2 linked regions of the Pelorhabdus rhamnosifermentans genome follow. Each later gene encodes a partner of the first gene's protein in a complex. Links are inferred from orthologs where the notes say so. Each region holds a gene or a part of one and is shown on either strand. Other genes may lie near its edges.

Region 1 (11,593 bases):
CAATTTTAATTGCCGTTCAATCAGTTGAAGTTGCTTCATAATCGATGTTCTAGTTAATTTATCGGCTTTTGTAGCAATGACTTGCACAGGAATTCCCTCATTCATAAGCCAATTATAAATTTGCACATCACTGTCCATGGCAGGGTGACGGATATCAATGAGTTGAAAAACCATTTTTAACTGACGTGACTCAGTCAGATAATTTTCAATAAATTTCCCCCAGCTTGTACGCTGTTTTTGAGACCGTTTAGCATAACCATAGCCAGGCAGATCAACAAAATAAAGTTGTTTTCTTTCTAAGACCCGCCGAATTTGTAATTGATAAAAATTAAGTGTCTGCGTCTTACCCGGTGTACTACTCGTACGAGCCAAGCCACGGTGTCGACACAAGGAATTAATCAGCGATGACTTCCCCACATTGGAACGTCCGACAAAAGCACACTCAATAAACTTTTCTTCCGGATACTGATCTTCACGAACAGCTGAAGCCACATATTTTGCTGATAATATTTCTAATTCCGGAGTGGCAACTTTCGCTGCTTCTGGCTGCTGATGCAGCGTGTTACTCTCTAATTTCACTTGTTGACTCCTTTGATTTTTGCACTTTTTCCGGCAATAAAGCCACTTTTAGCACTTCATCCATATGCTCAACAGGAATAAATTCCAGGCTGCGCTTCACATTGGCCGGTAACTCTTCAATGTCAGATTTATTATCAGCAGGCAACAAAATTGTCTTAATTCCGGCACGATGAGCTGCCAATATTTTTTCCTTGAGACCGCCTACAGGAAGTACCCTGCCGCGCAAAGTAATTTCACCTGTCATAGCCAAATCACTGCGAATGGGTAAGCCATTAAGAGCTGAAACAATGGCCGTTGCCATGGTAATACCTGCTGAAGGACCATCTTTAGGAATGGCCCCTTCAGGCAAATGAACATGAATATCCAGTTTCTCATGGAATTCTTCATCAATACCAAGCTGCTGCGCACGGTTTCTGATATAACTAAATCCAGCCTGCGCACTTTCCTGCATGACATCGCCTAACTGACCTGTTAGCGTCAATTTCCCCTTGCCTTTCATAGTGGACACTTCCACAGGCAACACATCGCCACCGACTTCTGTCCAGGCAAGTCCTGTAGCCACACCTACTTGGGGTTCTTTTTCCGCCATAGAATGACGAATACGCAGGGGTCCTAAATAAGTGTGAAGATTTTGAGGTGTTACTTTAACGCTGCTTTTTTTCTCCTGTACAATAAGGCGAGCCACTTTACGACACAAGCTAGCAATGCTGCGTTCTAAGCCACGCACACCTGCCTCACGTGTATAATTACGGATAATGTTCTGCAAAGCCCCGTCAGATAAGCTAAATTGCTTTGCTGTCAAACCATGTTCTTTCGTTTGTTTAGCAATCAGATACTTCTTGGCAATCTGAACTTTTTCTTCCTCTGTATAGCCGGGAATTTGGATAATCTCCATACGATCCAGTAAAGGCCGCGGAATATTGTGAATGACATTGGCTGTAACAATCCAAAGTACACGCGACAAATCAAAGGGTAATTCGATATAATGATCGCTAAAAGTATTATTCTGCTCTGGATCGAGTACTTCCAGTAACGCGGACGAGGGATCACCGCGGAAATCAGCACTCATCTTATCCACTTCATCAAGTAAAAACACAGGATTTTTGGAATCAACTGTCTTCATACCTTGAATGATACGACCAGGCAGAGCTCCCACATAAGTTCGGCGATGACCACGAATTTCTGCTTCATCCCTTACACCACCCAGAGAAGTACGCACAAACTTTCGTTCCATAGAACGGGCAATTGAACGCGCCAGTGAGGTTTTTCCCACACCCGGCGGTCCCACAAGACACAAAATCGGTCCTTTCATGTGATCCGTGAGTTTACGAATGGCAAGATATTCCAAAATTCGTTCTTTTACTTTATCAAGGCCATAATGATCTTCATTGAGAATATTTTCAGCAATGGAAACATCCAGTCTGTCTGTCGAGCTTTTAGACCAAGGCAATGACAATATCCAATCAATATAAGTCCGAATTACGCCATTTTCGGCGACCATAGGCGGCATTTTTTCCAGACGATCCATTTCTTTCAGAACTTTTTCTTCTACTTCCTTGGGCAGCTCTTGTTCTTTCATACGCTCGCGGTACTCTTCCAATTCCAGTGTACGATCATCCTTGTCGCCCAGTTCTTTCTGAATGGCTTTGAGTTGTTCACGCAGATAATACTCTTTTTGAGTTTTCTCCATCTGTTTACGAACTCTCACATTAATCTTCTTCTCTAGTTCGAGAATTTCCATTTCTCTGGCCAATATTTCACAAAGCTTTTCAAGGCGTTCTTTAATAAGTACAGCATCTAGTAACGCTTGCTTATCTTCGATTTTTAATGACAAATGGGTAGCAATCAGATCCGTTAATCTCCCTGCATCTTCTACAGTAACAACGGATACAAGCGTTTCAGGCGGAATTTTTTTGCTTAACTTAACCCATTGCTCAAACTGATGAATAACGGTGCGCGTTAACGCCTCAATTTCCGGTGTCTTTACTTCTTCAGCAGAAAACTCTTCAATTTCGACGGAGTAATAAGGATCAAAACTCATATAGCTGACAATTTTTGCTCTATATAAGCCCTCCACAAGAACACGGATCGTCCCACCTGGCAATTTTAGTAACTGTTTTATTTCAGCAATGGTACCAATTTCAAAAATATCCTCCGCTGCCGGTTGATCATTTTGGGCCTCTTTTTGCGTTGCCAACATAATCAACCTATCATGTACCATTGACTCTTCCAAAGCATTAATCGATTTTTCCCGTCCCACGTCTAAATGAATAATCATATATGGGTAAACCAATATGCCCCTAAGCGGCAATAATGGTATCATTTTCTTCGTAGTTGACATATTTGCGCCTCCTTTAATACTTCTTTTCTTACAACAGCTATAGTGTAGTCATTTTTCATCCTGTACCGACCTTACCTATACATATTCTTACCTTTTCGTCAAATTCCTTTCTTCAATTACAAGAGTAGCCGGGTAAGTTTCCCGGCTACTCTTATGAAACCCTATAATGGCATGGCAAGCTTGGATCGGGGCTTGTTTGCAGGAGGCGAAACAACTTCTAATTTAACTGTCTCACTTTCTTGCATAAGCGCCACACTCAGCACCTCATCAAGTGTCTCGACAGGAATCACTTCAATACCCGCCTCTAAAAATACTTCCTGATAATTTTCTTTTGGAATGATTACCTTTTGGGCTCCGGCTTGTTTTGCTGCCAAAATCTTAGAAGCCACACCACCCACAGGTTTGACAAAGCCCCGAATGGATAACTCACCAGTCAATGCCACCTTGTTATCAACGGGAATGTTTTTTACCGCCGAATAAATTGCAGTGGCAATGCTCACCCCAGCTGAAGGCCCATCAATAGGACCCGCCGTAGGAAAATTCACGTGAATATCACAGGAATTAAAATCAATTTGAAACCGATTCGTAAGAACTGTAGCCACATTATCTACCGAACTCTTAGCCATACTTTTACGCTTTAGTGTTTTCCCTGATGATCCCATCTGTTCCTCATCAACAATGCCTGTAATGATGATTTTTCCCTGACCTGCCTCATTCGTCTTGGCGGATGCTTCAATCTCCATCACCATCCCCATACCTGGACCATAAACGGCAAGACCATTGACAATGCCAACCTGCGGAATACTCGCAATTTTCTTTTCCGGCCTTGGACTATACTGACCAAAATTAATAATCCATTGAATATCTTGCTGTAAGATCTGCTGACGCTGCTCATTCATAGCAATACCGGCTGCAATTTGAATAATATTAACAGCTTCCCGTCCATTCGTGGCATAACGCTTCAAAACCTCAACAGCCTCTTTATCGATAGAAAAATGAATTTTATCTACTGCTCCTAAAGCAATTCGGCCAATTTCATCCGGAAAAAGCGGGCGAAAATAAATTTCGACACAACGTGACCGAATGGCTGGTGGAATATCTTGCGGCAAGCGTGTTGTAGCACCAACTAAACGAAAATCAGCAGGTAATCCATTTTGAAAAATATCATGAATATGAACAGGAATATTCGTATCTTCGCTATTATAATAGGAACTGTCTAGAAATACTTTCCGGTCTTCTAATACCTTTAGTAGTTTATTCATTTGGATGGGATGAAGTTCACCAATTTCGTCGATGAAAAGAACTCCCCCATGGGCCTTGGTTACAGCACCTGGCTTAGGTTGAGGAATACCCGCTATTCCAAGCGGCCCTGCACCTTGATAAATAGGATCGTGAACCGTACCAATTAAAGGATCTGCAATACCTCGTTCATCAAATCGAGCTGTTGTAGCATCTAACTCCGTAAAGTTCGCAGTATCACCAAAAGGCGATAGGGGATTTTTTTTGGCTTCCTGCAATATCAGCCGGGCTGCGGCAGTTTTTCCCACCCCAGGCGGACCATAAACAAGCACATGCTGAGGATTGGGGCCGCATAAAGCGGCTCTTAGGGCTTTAAGAGCTTCCTCCTGTCCAATGATCTCGTTAAAATTACTGGGTCGTGTTCTTTCAGATAAAGGTTCCGTCAGGGAAATCGAACGCATTTTTTGTAATTTATCAATCTCTTTTTTTGATTCTCGATCAACAGCCACCTTATTCCCTTGCTGAGATTTTAGGAGATTCCAGAAATACAGTCCAATGACCACTGCAAAGAAAAACTGAATCATCGTGAAAATATTCGTTGCATATTCCAACTGACTAAGTCCTCCCTTCCATGTCTAATCATTTGAACAATCATAGACTTATGTACAGAATTAGTATAGACAGGCCGACTCATTTTATCCGAAAGAAAAAAAGAGATTTGTAAAAAAAAATGAGAGAATTAGATTCTCTCATTTTTAACCATTTCTTGACCAGGACTAATTATGCTGATGCTTCTTTTTTCTTGCTTTTTTTTTCACCAGCCGTGACAATCACAGGTTCCTCCGTACTTAGAACAACCTCTTTCGTGACAACACATTTTGATACATCTGTACGCGAAGGAACTTCATACATCACATTACGCATGATGCCTTCAATAATAGCACGAAGCCCTCTGGCACCTGTATTACGTTTAATAGCTTCGTCGGCAATGGCTTTAAGAGCATCGTCCTTAAACTCCAGTTGCACATCATCCATTTCAAGGAATTTTTGATATTGCTTAATCAAGGCATTTTTGGGTTCCAGAAGGATGCGGACAAGAGACTCTTCATCAAGAGCGTCAAGTGTCACAATAATGGGTAAACGCCCCACGAACTCTGGAATCAAACCAAATTTCAACAAGTCTTCCGGCAACATTTGCTGTAAGAGCTCGCCTACTTTGCGTTTCTCCTTGGTCTTTATATCTGCACCAAATCCCATGTTCTTTTTACCAATTCTAGCACTAATAATACGATCAATGCTGTCAAAAGCGCCACCACAAATGAACAAAATATTGGTTGTATCAATCTGAATAAATTCCTGATGAGGATGTTTCCGTCCACCTTGAGGCGGCACACTGGCCACAGTACCTTCCAGAATCTTTAACAAAGCCTGTTGAACACCCTCGCCAGAAACATCACGTGTAATAGAAGGATTCTCAGACTTACGAGCGATTTTATCAATTTCATCAATATAGACAATGCCCTTTTCAGCTTTCTCTACATCATAATCAGCGGCTTGGATCAACTTAAGCAAAATGTTTTCAACATCTTCCCCCACATAGCCTGCTTCAGTTAAGGACGTAGCATCAGCAATAGCAAAAGGCACATTGAGTATCTTAGCAAGCGTTTGGGCAAGTAATGTCTTACCACTACCGGTTGGTCCTAACATAACAATATTGGATTTTTGCAGTTCCACATCATCCATTTTAGAACCAATATTGATGCGCTTATAATGATTATACACAGCAACAGCTAATGTCTTTTTAGCACTTTCCTGACCAATAACGTATTGATCTAAAATCGCCTTGATGTCCTTCGGCTTGGGAATTTCCTTCATATCGACATCAATTGCCTCGCCGAGCTCCTCTTCAATAATTTCATTACATAACTCAATGCATTCATCACAAATATAGACGCCGGGACCAGCTACTAACTTTTTGACTTGTTCTTGTAGCTTACCGCAAAAAGAGCATTTCAATTGACCTCTGTCATCTCCAAACTTCAACATGTTATCACCTCTCTATTTGGAAGTCTCCTTTTGTTTATCATTGCGAGTAATTACTGCATCAATCAAACCGTAATCCATGGCTTCCTGGCTCGACATGAAAAAATCGCGTTCCACATCATGCTTAATCTTTTCCATCGTTTGGCCAGTATGACGAACGAGCATTTCATTCCCCACTTCACGCAAGCGCAAAATTTCACGGGCATGAATTTCAATATCCGTCGCTTGACCTTGCGCTCCACCATGAGGCTGATGAATCATAATACGCGCGTAAGGTAAAGCATAGCGTTTACCCTTGGCGCCAGCAGTCAAGAGTAATGCTGCCATGCTGGCGGCACTACCTAAACAAATAGTCGACACATCCGGTTTAATATACTGCATGGTGTCATAAATCGCCAGTCCTGCTGTCACAACACCGCCTGGACTGTTAATATAAATATGAATATCCTTATCAGGATCTTCCGATTCCAAAAATAAGAGTTGTGCAATAACAAGGTTAGCCATATTATCATCAATCGGCCCACCAATAAACACAATACGATCTTTTAACAGGCGTGAGTAAATATCATAAGCCCGTTCACCACGATTTGATTGTTCAACTACCATCGGCACAAAATTCATTTAACACACCCCGGTTCATATATTCTAAGCTAATTTTATGCTTGTTCAACAGTTTCAACAGTATCCATAATCAGGCCAAGCGCCTTTTTACGCAAAACTGTTCTGCCAAGAGCACCAATATTTCCCTGTTCCGTAATAATTTTGCGAACTTCTTCTACAGTCGTTTGATAAGTTTCAGCCATAGCTAAAGTTTCAGCATCTAAATCTTCAGCAGCCACTTCCAGCTTTTCTTCTTTCGCAATGGCTTCCAACAAAAGATCGACTTTCACATTAGCTAAAGCACTCTCGCGATAATTTTTCTTCAAATCATTCATATCCGTATGAACATATTCTAAATACTTATCAAGCTGCATACCGCGATTTTCCAAGTTGATTGCCAAATCCTGAATCATAATATTCACTCTGTCATCAACCATAATATCAGGAATATCCATCTGAGCATTATCTACGGCCGTTTTGACAACATTATTTTTAAATTCCCGTTCGGCCTTTTCCTTCGCAGCCTCTTCTAACTTATTCTTCAAATCAGTCTTTAATTCCTCCAAGGTCGCAAAATCACTGACATCCTTAGCGAATTCATCGTCAAGCTCCGGCAATTCCTTACGCTTAATATCTTGAATGGCTACTTTAAATTCTGCTTCTTTACTTGCCAATTCCTTTACAAAGTAGTCATCCGGGAAAGTTACTTTAACTGTCCGATCCTCACCACTTTTAGCGCCAATGAGTTGATCTTCAAAGCCAGGAATAAAGCTGCCTGAACCTACTTCTAATGGATAGCCTTGGCCATCGCCACCTTTAAACGGCTCTCCATCAACAAAGCCTTCAAAATCGATAATAGCAAAATCACCTTTCGCTAAAACAGCATCAGGGACTACAATCATTTTCGCCTGACGACTACGCATGTCGTCCAACTGCTTTTCTACCTCTTCGTCTTTCACTTCTGCTTTCACTTCGGCAATTTTCAAAGCCTTATATTGACCAAGTGTCACTTCTGGCTTAACAATCACAGTTGCTTTAAATACGCAAGGTTCGTCTTCTTTTAATGTAATAACATCAATTTCAGGCCGACTCACAACTTCCAGTTTTTGTTCTTCAAGAGCCTTACCATAAGCGTTAGGTACAATGAAATCAAAAGCTTCCTCAAGGATCGCTTCTTTACCAATACGCATTTCTAAAATTTTGCGAGGGGTTTTTCCTTTACGGAAACCAGGAATATTGACCTTTGCTGCTAATTTTTGATAAGCTCTGTTAACAGCTTTTCCTACTTCCTCCTGTGGAACTTCCACTTCTAATACGGCTTTATGATTGTCTATTCTTTCCACTGTTACTTTCATTTATGCGATATCCTCCCTTAGTAAATACTGACCATGCTTGCCCTGTTCTATCTTAGTGTTCCATAAATGGCTAATTGTCAATGCTAATTGTGACTCGAAGCAAAAAAAATACAAACAGGTTGGACAAATTCCAGCATGCCATGCCTAATATATTACCATAATTGTATAACAAAAACAACAAAAATGCAAAAAACCCAGTACATAACTGGGTTTTTAATCATCTATGGAGCGGAAGACGAGATTCGAACTCGCGACCCTCGCCTTGGCAAGGCGATGCTCTACCACTGAGCTACTTCCGCACAACATTTTTACGACTTGTTTATTATAACCAACACGTTGAATTTTGTCAACATAAAATCATCATTTTCTATCATGACTTTTTTTGTACAAGCACAATCGGAATATGAGAGGAATAAAAATAACTAAGAGTTGTTTATGGAAGCAAAAAGGAGTGGTATCATTGTATTTTCGATTACGTGATCATTGCAAACTTGTAGAAGGAACAGCACGCGGCGCCATTTATAATCTCAAGACAGGCAAGGTCCATTCCATTAATGGTCACGCAGTAAAACTTCTTCGTTTATGCGAAAATCAGGATTTAGGAAGCCTAGTTCCCCATGATACTCCACACAACAATTCCTATGATTTTTTCGATAAGCTCGTGACTTTAGAACTGGCTGATTATTATTATCATGAGCCTCAACAATCGGTGCCACCAAAAGCTTCTCCTGTCAAGCTAGACTTTCTCTGGCTTGAATTAACATCTGCTTGCAATAACAAGTGCCTACACTGCTACGCCACAAGTGGCCCCAACTGTGAGAAACAACAAGTTCCCCATGAAGTCTGGCTTAAAGTCATGGAAGAAGCTTTTCAGTCCGGAGCCCGAGCTATTCAGTTCATCGGTGGCGAACCACTCCTCTACCCAAAGTGGCGCGAACTTATTGTAACAGCTCATAAACTAGGGTACGAGTACATTGAAATTTTTTCCAATGCTACGCTGATTACAACAGAAGACATTGACTTTTTTAAAAAATATCAGGTCCAAATAGCCACAACTATTTATGCCGATAACGCAGCAGTCCATGATGCCGTTACACAACACGCAGGTAGCTTTGACCTCACACAAACTGCTATTCACCGTATACTTAATGCTGACATTCCCCTACGTATTGCTTCTATAATAATGAAGACAAATGAAAATGAAGTAGAAAATATCATGAATTTCTGCAAAAATTTAGGGGTAGAAGTCAACCCCCCCGATGTCATCCGCCCCACTGGGCGAGGGGATGATGAAAAGTTAAGACCTGATAATTATAAAAAAGCCCTTATTCAACCGCCCTTCTACACAGATAGTTTTTCTTTTTTTGAAGCACAGCACTATCACAATTGTCTAGCAGGAAAACTAGCCATAACAGCTACTGGCGATGTCATTCCCTGTATTTTTTCCCGCAATCAGCTTTGCGGAAATGTGCTAGAGAAATCCCTGCTCACAATTCTTCATGAAAAACCACTGACTGATTATTGGCAAACCACGAAAGATTGCATTACGAAATGCAAGAGTTGTGAATATCGTTATGCTTGCCATGATTGCCGTCCCCTCTCGCAAAGCTGCGATAGTCAAAGAAACTGGCTTGCCTGCCCGGCCGGTTGTTATTACAATCCTGAAACTGGAATTTGGGAGGAAAAATAAATGTTTGATGACAAAGAAGACTTTGATGAAAGAAAAGACCTTGATGATAGAGAAGACCTTGACAGAGACGACTTTGAGATTGAAGACATTGAAGATTTTGAGGAATTAGAAGACGCACCTCGCGTCACTCATTATGGATACTGTTATCCTCATCATTGCTACCCAAGGCCTTGTTATCCCGTAAAAAATTGCTGGCCTAACACATACTGTTCACCTAATACACCTTGCTCACCTAATACACCATGTTCGCCTAATACGACTTGCTCACCTAATATACCTTGTTCGCCCAATACGACTTGCTCACCTAATACACCTTGTTCGCCCAATACGACTTGCTCACCTAATACACCTTGTTCACCAAATACGGCCTGCTATCCTCGCCCTTGTTATCCTCATGGCTGTTATCCAAGACATTGCTATCCTCGTCCTTGTTATCCTCACGGATGTTATCCGCGTCGCTAAAAAGGTAAATTTTAAAAGAACATCGGTTTATCCGATGTTCTTTTTCAAGTAAAACGCCGATAAATAGAGAGATCAGGTCAAAATAGGTGTAACGAAGAGATTTATTCAACAAATCATCATTTTTAACCTGTAAATTATTATTTATACTGAAAAAGCTAGGCTTTCTTTCTTCTACAAGTTTTGTATAATTAGATGTGAGCAAAATGGTCTATAATAAGAAAGATAAATTACTCGGAGCGGCTCATCTGCGAACTCCGTAGGTCTAACCAAAATTAGGACCTTCTGAGTTTTTTTTATGCATGAAGAAAAAAAATCAATAAAATCGGTTAACTTATACTTGGAGGATGATCAAATTATGATGCACTTTTTGCGGCGCATACTTATTGGTAGACCGCTGCATAATCAAGAAATGATACGTGAAAAATTACCTAAGTGGAAAGCCTTAGCTATCTTTTCATCAGATGCTCTCTCATCTGTTGCTTATGGACCGGAACAGATAATGCTCATACTTGCTATTCCGGGTATGCTTGCTTATGGCTTTATTGGACCTGTAGCCATTGCTATTTTAATCTTACTTGCCATTGTTACTTTATCTTACGTTCAAGTAGCCAAAGCCAATCCCGGGGGCGGTGGCTCTTATGCCGTAGCCATACATAATCTCGGCGAATGGCCGGCACTTACTGCCGCTGCATCACTTTTTGCCGATTATACATTGACTGTGGCTGTCAGTGTATCCGCAGGTACGGCCGCCATTGTCTCGGCTTTTCCCGAACTGGCTGTACATCAAGTAGTGCTCGACATTTTCGTATTGTTTGGTATTTTAACGCTCATTAACCTCCGAGGTGTTCGCGAATCTTCGTCAACTTTTGTTATCCCTACTTACGCCTTTATTATTGGTATTATCGTCTTAATTGGCGCGGGTATCTTCCAATCGTTCCAAGGAACAGCTCCTGCTATTCCACCTCAGTCACTCGAAAAACAATTAAATTTTCCAGTCTTTTATCTTCTGCTTCGTGCATTTGCCAATGGCTGTAGTTCGATGACAGGTATCGAGGCTATTTCAAATGGTGTTCCCATGTTTAAGGAGCCAGAAGTAAAAAATGCCACAAAAACGACTTATTTGATGTCTGGCATTTTAGGTATCATGTTCTTTGGCATTACTTACCTCTTAATGCATTTTCATATTCTGCCTATTGAAGATGTCACAGCTTTATCACAAATTGCTGAGAAAACTTTTGGTAGAGGCTTTATGTACTACTACATCCAGATTACAACCATGCTTGT
Region 2 (11,422 bases), on another replicon or contig:
AGTCAGCGAATAACTGAAAACAAGGATTGAGCGCAGATTTTATGCGCTCAATTTCTTACTTGTGACACACACGACACCGTGTGCATAAAAAGTATTGATTTTATTAGAAGAATTGTTGACATCTGTGGTAGAGAGTGATAAAATATCAAAGTGTTCAACTGCAAAACAAAAGATTTCCAGGATTTTTGCTTAGTATAGGGAGTGGTGAGATGTCTGAAGGACTTAAAGATGTGAAAAAGGTCATCGGCACCAAACAAGTCACAAAAGCTGTAGAAAAAGGTTTGGCAATCCGCGTCATTATTGCGAAAGATGCAGATCAACGGATTACAGATCCGCTAAAGTTGTTGTGCAAAGATAAAAATATTGTAGTAGAACAGGCACCTTCCATGGCTGAATTAGGAAAAACCTGTGGGATTGAAGTGGGTGCAGCTGCAGTAGCTATTCTTGGGTAGTTTCGTTGTTAAAACATTTTACCATATTATTATTTGGTGAAATTTTTTATAAGTATCAATCTGATTTATGGGAAGGAGGTGCGATTATGCCAACAATTAACCAGTTAGTACGCAAAGGCAGACAGACAATGGAGAAAAAATCCACTGCGCCAGCACTGAAAGAAAGCCCGCAAAAGCGTGGTGTTTGTACGAGAGTATATACAACAACTCCTAAAAAACCAAACTCCGCTTTACGTAAAGTAGCGAGGGTACGTTTAACGAATGGTATTGAAGTGACTGCTTACATCCCTGGTATTGGCCATAACTTGCAAGAACATAGTGTTGTTCTAATTCGTGGTGGCAGGGTAAAAGACTTACCAGGTGTTCGTTATCACATTATCCGTGGTGCTCTTGACACCGCAGGTGTGCAGAAACGTAATCAAAGTAGATCAAAATACGGTGCCAAACGTGCTAAGAAATAAGACGTCAATCATCGCAAAGAGTTTTGTATGAAGGAGGGAAATTTTCATGCCGAGAAAAGGTGCTGTACCAAAGCGTGACGTGCTGCCAGATCCAGTATACAATTCTAAAATTGTTACTCGATTCATCAATAAAGTTATGCTAGATGGTAAAAAAGGCATAGCAGAAAGCATTGTTTATAATGCTTTTGAAATTATGAGAGCCAAAACTGGCAAGGATCCATTAGAAGTATTTGAACAGGCCATGAAAAATGTAATGCCTGTTTTAGAAGTAAAAGCTCGCCGTGTAGGTGGTGCAAACTATCAGGTGCCAATCGAAGTTCGTCCAGATCGTCGTCTGACACTTGGAATTCGTTGGATGGTAAAATATAGCCGTGAACGCGGTGAAAAAACCATGCACGAAAGACTTGCTGCTGAATTAATGGATGCAGCAAATAATACAGGATCAGCTGTAAAGAAAAAAGATGATACCCATAAAATGGCGGAAGCCAATAAGGCATTTGCTCATTATCGGTGGTAAAACAGTGAGGAGTGAGAGATAGTGGCCAGACAGTTTAGTCTTGAAAACACTCGTAATATCGGCATCATGGCCCATATCGACGCTGGTAAAACCACGACAACAGAACGTATTCTCTTCTATACAGGCAAGGTACACAAAATCGGTGAAGTTCATGATGGCGCTGCAACAATGGACTGGATGGTGCAAGAACAAGAGCGGGGTATTACCATTACCTCAGCAGCCACTACGGCCCAATGGAAAGGTCATCGCGTTAATATTATTGACACACCAGGACACGTGGACTTTACAGTTGAAGTAGAACGTTCACTGCGCGTACTTGATGGTTCAGTAGCTGTCTTTTGTGCAAAAGGCGGTGTAGAGCCTCAATCGGAAACTGTATGGCGTCAAGCTGACAAATACAATGTTCCTCGTATTGCGTATGTAAACAAAATGGATATTACTGGTGCAGATTTTTATCGGGTTATCGACATGATGAAAGAACGGTTGGGTGCCCATCCTGTTCCCATTCAATTGCCGATTGGTTTCGAAGATACTTATATCGGTCTAATTGATTTGATTGAAATGAAAGCCGTTGTTTATCATGATGACCTTGGCAAAACAAGTGATTCAGAAGAAATTCCTGCTGACATGAAGGAATTGGCTGATAAATACCGCCAGAATTTATTGGACATTGTTGCTGAAAATGACGATGAGTTAATGATGAAATACCTTGAGGGCGAAGAACTTACGGTAGATGAAATCAAAAGCACCATCCGTAAAGCAACGATTGCTTGTAAAATGACTCCTGTTCTCTGTGGTTCTTCCTATAAGAACAAGGGTGTGCAGCCGCTCTTGGATGCAGTGGTTGATTTTATGCCAGCTCCAATTGACGTACCGGCAATTAAAGGTGTAAACCCTGATACAAACGAAGAGGACGAACGTCCTTCTGATGATAGCAAACCGTTTTCGGCATTGGCCTTTAAGATTATGGCTGATCCTTATGTTGGTAAGCTCGCTTTCTTCCGCGTTTATTCCGGTCAGCTTGCATCAGGCTCTTATGTCTTTAACTCGACGAAGGGTAAAAGAGAACGTATTGGCCGTATTTTGCAAATGCATGCCAATCATCGTGAGGAAATTGAAATTGTCTATACAGGCGATATTGCTGCTGCTGTTGGCTTGAAAGATACGACGACAGGGGATACGCTTTGTGATGAAAAGCACCCCATTATTTTGGAATCCATGGTTTTCCCTGAACCAGTTATTTCAGTAGCTGTTGAACCGAAAACAAAGGCTGACCAAGAAAAAATGGGCGTTGCTCTCGCTCGTCTGGCTGAGGAAGATCCAACCTTCAGAATGCGTACTGACCAGGAAACAGGTCAAACAATTATTTCTGGTATGGGTGAGCTTCATTTAGACATCATCGTTGACCGGATGCTGCGTGAATTCAAAGTAGATTGTACTGTTGGTAAACCGCAGGTTGCTTACCGCGAAACGATTCGTAAGCAAGTCAAGGCAGAAGGTAAATTTGTTCGTCAATCTGGTGGCCGTGGTCAATATGGTCATTGCTGGTTAGAATTGGTTCCACAAGAACCAGGAACTGGCTTCAGCTTTGAAAATAAAGTCGTTGGCGGGGCCATTCCACGTGAATATATTTCTCCAATTGAAGCCGGTGTTAAAGAGGCCATGCAAAATGGTGTTGTAGCCGGATATCCCATGGTTGACGTTAAAGTCATTGTCTATGATGGTTCTTATCATGATGTTGACTCTTCAGAAATGGCATTTAAGATTGCTGGTTCCATGGGCTTTAAAGCAGGTGCTGCAAAAGCCAGCCCAACCATTCTTGAACCGTACATGAAGGTTGAAGTTGTTGTTCCTGAAGACTACATGGGTGATGTTATTGGCGATTTGAACTCTCGCCGTGGACGAATTGAAGGTATGGAGTCACGTAATGGTGCTCAAGACATTCGAGCCTTTGTCCCACTTGCTGAAATGTTTGGTTATGCAACAGACCTTCGGTCTAGAACACAGGGTCGCGGCAATTATTCCATGGAATTTGACCATTATGAAGATGTTCCAAAGAATATTGCTGAGGCAATTGTTACCAAAGTCAAGGGTCATGCTTAAGCATTGAGTTGCTCAAATATGAATAAATTCACTAGACTTACAAATTAAAGATATTAGGAGGCAAAAATAACAATGGCTAAGAAAAAGTTTGAAAGAAACAAACCCCATGTTAATATTGGCACCATCGGTCACGTCGATCATGGCAAGACTTCTTTAACGGCTGCAATTACCATGACACTGGCAAAAGCAGGCGGTGCAGAATTCATGGCGTATGACATGATTGATAAGGCTCCAGAAGAAAGAGAACGTGGAATTACGATTAATACGGCACATGTGGAATATGAAACAGAGAAACGTCACTATGCCCATGTTGACTGCCCAGGCCATGCTGACTATGTAAAAAACATGATCACAGGTGCTGCACAGATGGATGGTGCTATCCTTGTTTGTAGCGCTGCTGACGGCCCAATGCCTCAGACTCGTGAACACATTCTGCTGTCCCGTCAGGTTGGCGTACCAGCAATGGTCGTATTCTTAAACAAGATGGACCTTGTTGATGATCCTGAACTGATTGAATTGGTAGAAATGGAAGTACGTGAATTGTTATCAAGCTATGAATTCCCTGGTGATGATATTCCAATTATTACAGGATCCGCTGTTAAAGCACTTGAATGTGGCTGCGGTAAACGCGAATGCGAATGGTGCGGTAAGATACATGAATTAATGGATGCTGTTGATGAATACATTCCAACACCTACGCGCGACACGGACAAACCGTTCTTGATGCCAGTAGAAGATGTCTTCACAATTACCGGTCGTGGCACAGTTGCTACAGGTCGTGTAGAAAGAGGCGAAATCAAAGTAAGTGATACTATTGAAATCGTCGGAATGACAGAAAAACCAAAAGCAACGGTTGTAACAGGTCTTGAAATGTTCAGAAAACTGTTAGACAGCGCTGTAGCAGGAGACAACATTGGCGTACTGCTGCGTGGTGTTGAAAGAAAAGAAATTGAACGTGGTCAAGTACTTGCAAAACCAGCTTCAATTAAACCTCACACGAAATTTTCGGCACAAGTTTATGTACTGACGAAAGAAGAAGGAGGCCGTCATACGCCGTTCTTTAATGGCTATCGTCCGCAGTTCTACTTCCGTACAACAGACGTAACGGGTGTGACGACGCTTCCAGAAGGCGTAGAAATGGTAATGCCTGGCGACAATATTCGCATGGATATTGAGCTTATTACACCGATTGCAATGGAAGAAGGACTTCGTTTTGCAATTCGTGAAGGTGGCCGTACTGTAGGCGCCGGCGTTGTTTCAGCAATTAATGCATAAGGAAATTACAACCGAGGCAAATAAGGGTGCTGGGGCACCCTTATTGTTAGACCTCTTGGGATCAAGGCGATGAGGTGGAAGGTTGCTGGAAACAGGGGAATTTCCACTGAGAACTGTCCGTTCAATGAAACTGGGCGATAAGGAGGCAATAAAAAATGGCGAAACAGCAAAAGATTCGAATTCGCTTAAAAGCATATGATCACAAGGCATTAGATCAAAGTGCAGTCAAAATTGTCGATACTGCAAAGAGAAGTGGAGCACTTGTATCAGGTCCTATTCCTCTTCCGACAGAAAAAAATATTTTCACGATTTTACGTTCACCTCATGTTAATAAGGATTCTCGTGAGCAATTCGAAATGCGCACGCACAAACGTCTTATTGACATACTGGAACCAACAGCGAAAACTGTTGACGCGTTAATGCGTTTGGATCTTCCAGCCGGTGTGGACATTGAAATCAAGCTGTAGGAGGAGGTGTTAGGGATGGCTAAAGCAATTTTAGGTAAGAAGCTTGGTATGACGCAAATCTTTACTGCAGAAGGTAAAGTCGTTCCTGTTACAGTTGTGGAAGCAGGAAATACCGTTGTACTTCAAAATAGAACAATTGAAAACGATGGCTATAATGCAGTGCAGCTAGGTTTTGGCGCTGCTAAAGATAAACATGTGACGCAGCCCATGAAAGGTCACTTTGATAAAGCCGGTGTAAAACCCGTTAAGTTCATTCGTGAAATGCGTTTAGCAGGTCCTTCGGAATATTCAGTAGGCCAAACAATTGGTGTGGATACTTTTGCCGAAGGTGAAGTCATTGATGTAACAGGCACAGCCAAAGGTAAAGGCTTTGCTGGTACAATTAAGCGTCATAATTTCAGTCGTGGACCCATGGGTCATGGTTCCAAGTCTCATCGTGAACCTGGTTCAACAGGTCCAATGACAAGTGGCGGCGGCGGTCATGTATTTAAAGGTAAAAAGCTGCCAGGTCATATGGGCGGTCAACAAGTGACTATTCAGCGTTTGACTGTTCAACGCGTTGATGATGCACGTAATTTGATTCTCATTAAAGGTGCAATTCCAGGTCCTAAAGGCAGTTTCGTTGTCATTCGCAATACAGTGAAACCGTTAAAATAACTGCCAGTTGTAAGAAAGGAGGATGAACTACATGCCGAAAGTAGCAGTATATAATATCGCCGGCGAACAGACCGGTGAGTTAGAATTAAATGATAATGTATTTAACGTAGAAGTTCTTGACGCTGTTCTTCACCAAGCCGTGATGATGCAGCAAGCAAACCAACGTCAAGGCAATGCTTCAACGAAAACAAGAGGATTTGTACGTGGTGGCGGCAGAAAACCTTGGAAGCAAAAGGGAACTGGCCGGGCTCGTTCAGGAAGTACGCGCTCACCGATTTGGGTTGGCGGCGGTACGGTTTTTGGCCCCCATCCGAGAAGCTATGCTTTTTCGATGCCGAAAAAAGCACGTCGTCTTGCAATTAAAGGTGCTCTTACAGCCAAACTGCAAGATGGGGAACTTACTGTTCTCGAAGAAATTGAATTTGCTGAACCAAAGACTCAAAACGCAGTTGCTATGCTGAAAAACCTAAAATCAGAGAAAAAATCCCTGATTATTACGGCTGACCAGAATGACAATGTCGAAAAGTCTTCACGCAACATTCCAGGAGTTAAAACGATTACATCGATGGGCCTTAACGTAGTTGACCTCTTATATCATGATAAGGTGTTTGTCACGAAAAGTGCAGTCGCCAAGATTGAGGAGGTGCTCGCATAATGTCCAACGCACGTGATATTATCGTTCGCCCGTTAATTACGGAAAAAACGACGAGCTTGATGCAGGATAACAAATTTACTTTTGTTGTCAGACTGACAGCAAACAAAGTTGAAATCCGCCAGGCGGTTGAAGAAATATTTAAAGTAAGAGTTCTTAAAGTGAATACGGTTCGTGTACTTGGTAAAGTGAAACGCATGGGCAAAACCCAAGGAAAACGCGCTGATTATAAAAAAGCGATTATTACTTTGGCACCAGGCGAAACCATTCCATTCTTCGAAGGTGTTCTGTAAGTAACAATTTGATGTAAAGGAGGGACACTTATGTCAGTTAAAAGTTTTAGACCTTATACTCCAGCCAGAAGATTTATGACAGTTGCTGATTTTTCTGAGATTACAACAGATAAGCCAGAACGGTCATTACTTGAACGGCTTGCTCAACATGCTGGTCGTAACAATCAAGGACGTCTTACTGTTCGTCATCAAGGCGGTGGACACAAAAGATTGTACCGATTGATCGACTTCAAACGTACGAAAGACAATATTCCAGCCAAAGTGGCTACGATAGAATATGATCCAAACCGTTCTTCCCGTATTGCTCTTTTAAATTATGCAGACGGTGAAAAACGTTATATTATTGCACCAAACGGCTTAAAAATGGGTGATATTATTACAAGTGGCCCAGAGTCCGATATTAAAATAGGCAATTGCTTGCCACTAAAAAATATTCCTGTTGGTACTTCCGTGCATAATGTGGAACTTAAAATTGGTAAAGGTGCACAACTTGTTCGTAGTGCTGGCTCTGTAGCACAGCTTATGGCCAAAGAAGGCGACTATGCCATGCTTCGTTTACCTTCTGGTGAAATCCGCAAAGTTCATGTGAATTGCCGTGCAACCATTGGCCAAGTTGGCCATTTGGAACATGAGAACATTACAAGTGGTAAAGCTGGCCGTTCACGCTGGCTTGGCATTCGTCCGGCTAACCGCGGTGTAGCCATGAATCCTTGTGACCATCCACATGGTGGTGGTGAAGGACGTTCGCCTGTTGGTCGTAAACATCCAGTTACTCCTTGGGGTAAAGATGCTTATGGTGCTAGAACACGTGTTAAAAAGGCGTCTGATCGCTTGATTGTGAAGAGACGTACGAAATAGACAGTAGAGAAGGGAGGCCAAAGCGGTGTCCAGATCGATAAAAAAAGGACCTTTCGTTCAAGAAAGCTTGATGAAAAAGATCAGCGTCATGAATGAAAACAACGAAAAGAAAGTTGTTAAAACGTGGTCACGCAGTTCAACTATTCTCCCGGCTTTCGTGGGGCATACCATTGCCGTTCATGATGGACGTAAACATGTGCCAGTCTACGTAACGGAAGATATGGTAGGTCATAAACTTGGTGAATTCGCACCAACCCGTACGTTTAAGGGCCATGCCGGCAGCGAAAAAACATCAGGCTTGAAGTAAAGAGCGAGAGGGGGTTAAACTATGGAAGCCAAAGCACTGGCAAAGCACATCCGAATTGCTCCTCGCAAAATTCGCATCGTAATGAATTTAATTCGCGGTAAGAATGTAGGCGAAGCCTTCGCAATTTTAAAGCATGTGCCGAAAGTTGGATCGGAAGTTTTAGAAAAAGTACTCAAATCAGCAGTTGCAAATGCAGAACATAATTGTGATATGAATGCTGATAATCTTTATATTTCAGAGGCCTATGTTGATCAAGGCCCGACTTTGAAGCGGATCCATCCGCGTTCTCGTGGACAGGCGTTTAAAATTTTGAAACACACTAGTCACGTGAGCATCGTAGTCAAAGAAAGATAACAGGCGAGGGAGGGAATAAAAGTGGGTCAAAAAGTTAATCCGCATGGTCTTCGCCTTGGTGTCATCAAAACGTGGGATGCGAAATGGTATGCCAACAAAGACTATGCTACTAATCTCCATGAAGATTTAAAAATTCGTAAATTTATTAAACAGAAACTTTATGCATCCGGTGTTTCCCAAATCGAAACTGAGCGGGCAGCCAATCGGACGAAAGTAACGATTCATACAGCCAAACCAGGTATGGTTATTGGTCGTGGCGGCAGCGGCATTGAAGAGCTCCGCAAAAACTTAAAAGCTTTAACAGGCAAATCGATTGATGTCAACATTGCTGAAATTAAGCATGCTGAACTGAGTGCTACTTTAGTTGCTGAAAACATCGCTTCCCAGTTGGAAAGACGTATTGCTTTCAGACGGGCTATGAAACAATCCATCGGCCGGACAATGAGAATGGGTGCCAAAGGCATTAAAATCATGTGTGGTGGTCGCTTGGGCGGAGCAGAAATTGCTCGCAGCGAAAGTACCCGTGAAGGGAGTATTCCACTTCATACACTTCGTGCTGATATCGACTATGGAACTGCCGAAGCTCATACTACCTATGGTCGTATTGGCGTTAAGGTCTGGATCTATAAAGGCGAGATTTTGCCTGAAGCGAAAAAAGTAGCCCCTGTTGCTCAAGAAGGGAGCGAAAATTAATGCTAATCCCGAAAAGAGTAAAACATCGTAAGCAGTTTCGCGGACGGATGAAAGGCCGCGCTATGCGTGGTAACACAGTAAGCCATGGCGAGTTCGGTCTTGTTGCACTTGAACCGTCTTGGATTACAAATCGTCAAATTGAAGCTGCCCGTATTGCAATGACTCGTTATATCAATCGTGGCGGTAAAGTTTGGATTAAAATATTTCCGGATAAACCAGTTACGGCCAAACCAGCTGAAACTCGTATGGGTAGCGGCAAAGGATCGCCGGAATATTGGGTAGCTGTTGTAAAACCAGGTCGCGTCATGTTTGAAATGGCTGGCGTGTCTGAAGAAATTGCACGTGAAGCAATGCGGCTTGCAGCACATAAATTGCCGATCAAGACAAAATTTGTTAAACGTGAAGATACAGTGGCCCCGGAACAAGAAGTGGGTGGTGACGAATAATGAAGGTTAAAGACATCCGCGAATTCAGCGCAACTGAATTGGAACAGAAATTAGCTGGGCTAAAAGACGAGCTTTTTAACCTTAGATTTCAACATGCAACTGGACAACTAGAAAACCCAGTTCGTATTCGTGAGATCAAAAAGACGATCGCCCGCATAAAAACAATCCAACGTGAACGCGAATTAAACGCATCGCAAGCGTAATCCTAGCTTAGTTAGGCCCCGAAAACGTTGGCCATCAGATAAAGATATTTAAGGAAAGGGGATTATAACACGTGTTGGATGAAAATAATGTGTTAGATAAACGCAGTGACCGTAAAGTAAGAATTGGTAAAGTCGTGAGCGATAAGATGGAAAAAACTGTTGTTGTAACAGTTGAGCGTCTTGTACAGCATCCGCTTTACAAAAAATCCGTAAAACAAACAACTCGGTTTAAAGCCCATGATGAAAATAATGAGAGCCATATTGGCGATACAGTAAAAATCATGGAAACCCGCCCATTATCTAAAGATAAACGTTGGAGAGTCGTTGAGATTCTGGAAAAAGCGAAATAATCTTAAATAATCGGTAAATCGTGGATAAGGAGGGATAACGATGATCCAACAACAGAGTATGTTAAATGTAGCTGACAACACGGGCGCGAAACAAATTATGTGTATCCGCGTTTTAGGCGGTTCTTATCGTAAATATGCCAACATTGGTGATGTTATCGTCGCTGCTGTAAAAGACTCGTCGCCAGGCGGAACGGCAAAGAAAGGCGAGGTCGTGAAGGCTGTTGTCGTTCGTACCAGAAAAGGTCTGCGTCGTCCAGATGGTTCTTATATCCGTTTTGATGAAAATGCCGCTGTGCTCATTAAAGATGATAAGAGCCCAAGAGGCACGCGTATCTTCGGACCAGTAGCCAGAGAGCTTCGTGATAAAGATTTCATGAAAATCATCTCCCTGGCACCAGAAGTAATCTAGTACTAGTATAGGAGGTGTCCTGCTTTGTCCGAGACCGTTAAAATGCATGTAAAAAAGGGCGATACAGTAAAAGTATTGTCTGGTAAAGATAAAGGTAAAGAAGGAAAAGTCATTCAAGCACTGCCGAAAAAAGGCAAAATTGTTGTGGAAGGCGTCAATAAAGTAAAACGCCACACCAAACCAAGTGCGAAAATGCCTCAAGGCGGTATCGTAGTAAAAGAAGCCGCTTTTCATTCCGCAAAAGTAATGCTCGTTTGTCCATCATGTAAAGAACCTACTCGTATTAAAAAGACGGCTCTTGCAAATGGCGTACTTGCCCGGACTTGCAAGAAGTGCAATGAAATTATTGATCAAGATAAATAACGCGGAAAGGAGGTACGACACATGACCCGCCTGAAAGATAAGTATGTAAATGAAGTTACGCAAGAATTAGTAAAGAAATTTGGTTATAAAAACGTAATGGAAATTCCGGTTGTTGACAAAGTTGTTATTAACATGGGTGTTGGTGAAGCTGTAGCTAATCCGAAAGTATTAGATAATGCTGTGGGTGATCTTGCACAAATTACTGGTCAGAAACCCGTCATTACTAAGGCGAAAAAGTCTATTGCTGCATTTAAGATTCGTCAAGGTATGCCGATTGGAACGAAAGTTACGCTTCGTGGAAGTAGAATGTATGAGTTTTTAGATAAACTGATTAATGTTTCACTTCCTCGTGTACGTGACTTCCGCGGAATCAGTCCTCGTGCTTTTGATGGCCGTGGCAACTATACGCTGGGCGTCAAGGAACAACTGATTTTCCCGGAAATCGAGTATGATAAAATCGATAAAATTCGCGGAATGGATATCATCATTGTGACAACTGCCAAAACCGACGAGGAAGCTCGCGAGCTCTTGAAACTGATGGGTATGCCATTTAGCGCATAAC

The links.
Region 2: the proteins of tig (region 1) and rpsG are in contact, whole or in part, in a crystal structure (PDB 3GTY), measured with the Thermotoga maritima proteins. The link is inferred for Pelorhabdus rhamnosifermentans from one-to-one orthologs. Residues at the interface, in WP_004081061.1 of Thermotoga maritima: Glu122, Val124, Val129, Leu130, Tyr133, Glu188, Gly259, Ile262, Tyr263, Glu266, Ser270, Glu273, Gln274, Glu277, Arg308, Gln311, Ile312, Ser315, Tyr316, Glu325, Arg329, Arg336, Leu363, Phe366, Trp367, Arg373, Leu377, Arg381, Leu384, Glu387; in WP_004081843.1 of Thermotoga maritima: Lys34, Lys52, Lys55, Glu59, Arg62, Gln63, Glu66, Asn67, Lys69, Val71, Arg95, Ala109, Lys110, Lys111, Gly112, Arg113, Pro114, Glu117, Glu121, Ile124, Ala125, Tyr127, Asn128, Asn129, Thr130, Gly131, Lys135, Asp139, Arg142, Met143.

The regions. Positions count from the first base shown.
Region 1 is NZ_JAHGVE010000002.1:182,420-194,012, reverse strand. The notes cover bases 6,009-8,873. They hold tig (trigger factor), read right to left. Parts: upstream 8,158-8,873; coding sequence 6,859-8,157; downstream 6,009-6,858. Other genes in these bases: Ga0466249_RS04085 (radical SAM/SPASM domain-containing protein), read left to right, coding at 8,618-8,873; clpP (ATP-dependent Clp endopeptidase proteolytic subunit ClpP), read right to left, coding at 6,218-6,823; clpX (ATP-dependent Clp protease ATP-binding subunit ClpX), read right to left, coding at 6,009-6,205. In the rest of the region: yihA (ribosome biogenesis GTP-binding protein YihA/YsxC), read right to left, coding at 1-579; lon (endopeptidase La), read right to left, coding at 563-2,920; ATP-dependent protease LonB, read right to left, coding at 3,082-4,770; more of clpX, read right to left, coding at 4,940-6,008; more of Ga0466249_RS04085, read left to right, coding at 8,874-9,847; Ga0466249_RS04080 (hypothetical protein), read right to left, coding at 10,021-10,173; Ga0466249_RS04075 (APC family permease), read left to right, coding at 10,665-11,593. UniProt on the Bacillus subtilis protein: Involved in protein export. Acts as a chaperone by maintaining the newly synthesized protein in an open conformation. Functions as a peptidyl-prolyl cis-trans isomerase.
Region 2 is NZ_JAHGVE010000010.1:43,491-54,912, forward strand. What follows is about bases 1-2,694. They hold rpsG (30S ribosomal protein S7), read left to right. Parts: upstream 1-959; coding sequence 960-1,430; downstream 1,431-2,694. Other genes in these bases: rpoC (DNA-directed RNA polymerase subunit beta'), read left to right, coding at 1-13; Ga0466249_RS13260 (ribosomal L7Ae/L30e/S12e/Gadd45 family protein), read left to right, coding at 210-452; rpsL (30S ribosomal protein S12), read left to right, coding at 539-913; fusA (elongation factor G), read left to right, coding at 1,452-2,694. Outside these bases: more of fusA, read left to right, coding at 2,695-3,533; tuf (elongation factor Tu), read left to right, coding at 3,606-4,808; rpsJ (30S ribosomal protein S10), read left to right, coding at 4,964-5,275; rplC (50S ribosomal protein L3), read left to right, coding at 5,291-5,932; rplD (50S ribosomal protein L4), read left to right, coding at 5,964-6,587; rplW (50S ribosomal protein L23), read left to right, coding at 6,587-6,877; rplB (50S ribosomal protein L2), read left to right, coding at 6,908-7,735; rpsS (30S ribosomal protein S19), read left to right, coding at 7,761-8,042; rplV (50S ribosomal protein L22), read left to right, coding at 8,064-8,396; rpsC (30S ribosomal protein S3), read left to right, coding at 8,418-9,089; rplP (50S ribosomal protein L16), read left to right, coding at 9,089-9,535; rpmC (50S ribosomal protein L29), read left to right, coding at 9,535-9,738; rpsQ (30S ribosomal protein S17), read left to right, coding at 9,813-10,088; rplN (50S ribosomal protein L14), read left to right, coding at 10,129-10,497; rplX (50S ribosomal protein L24), read left to right, coding at 10,522-10,860; rplE (50S ribosomal protein L5), read left to right, coding at 10,882-11,421.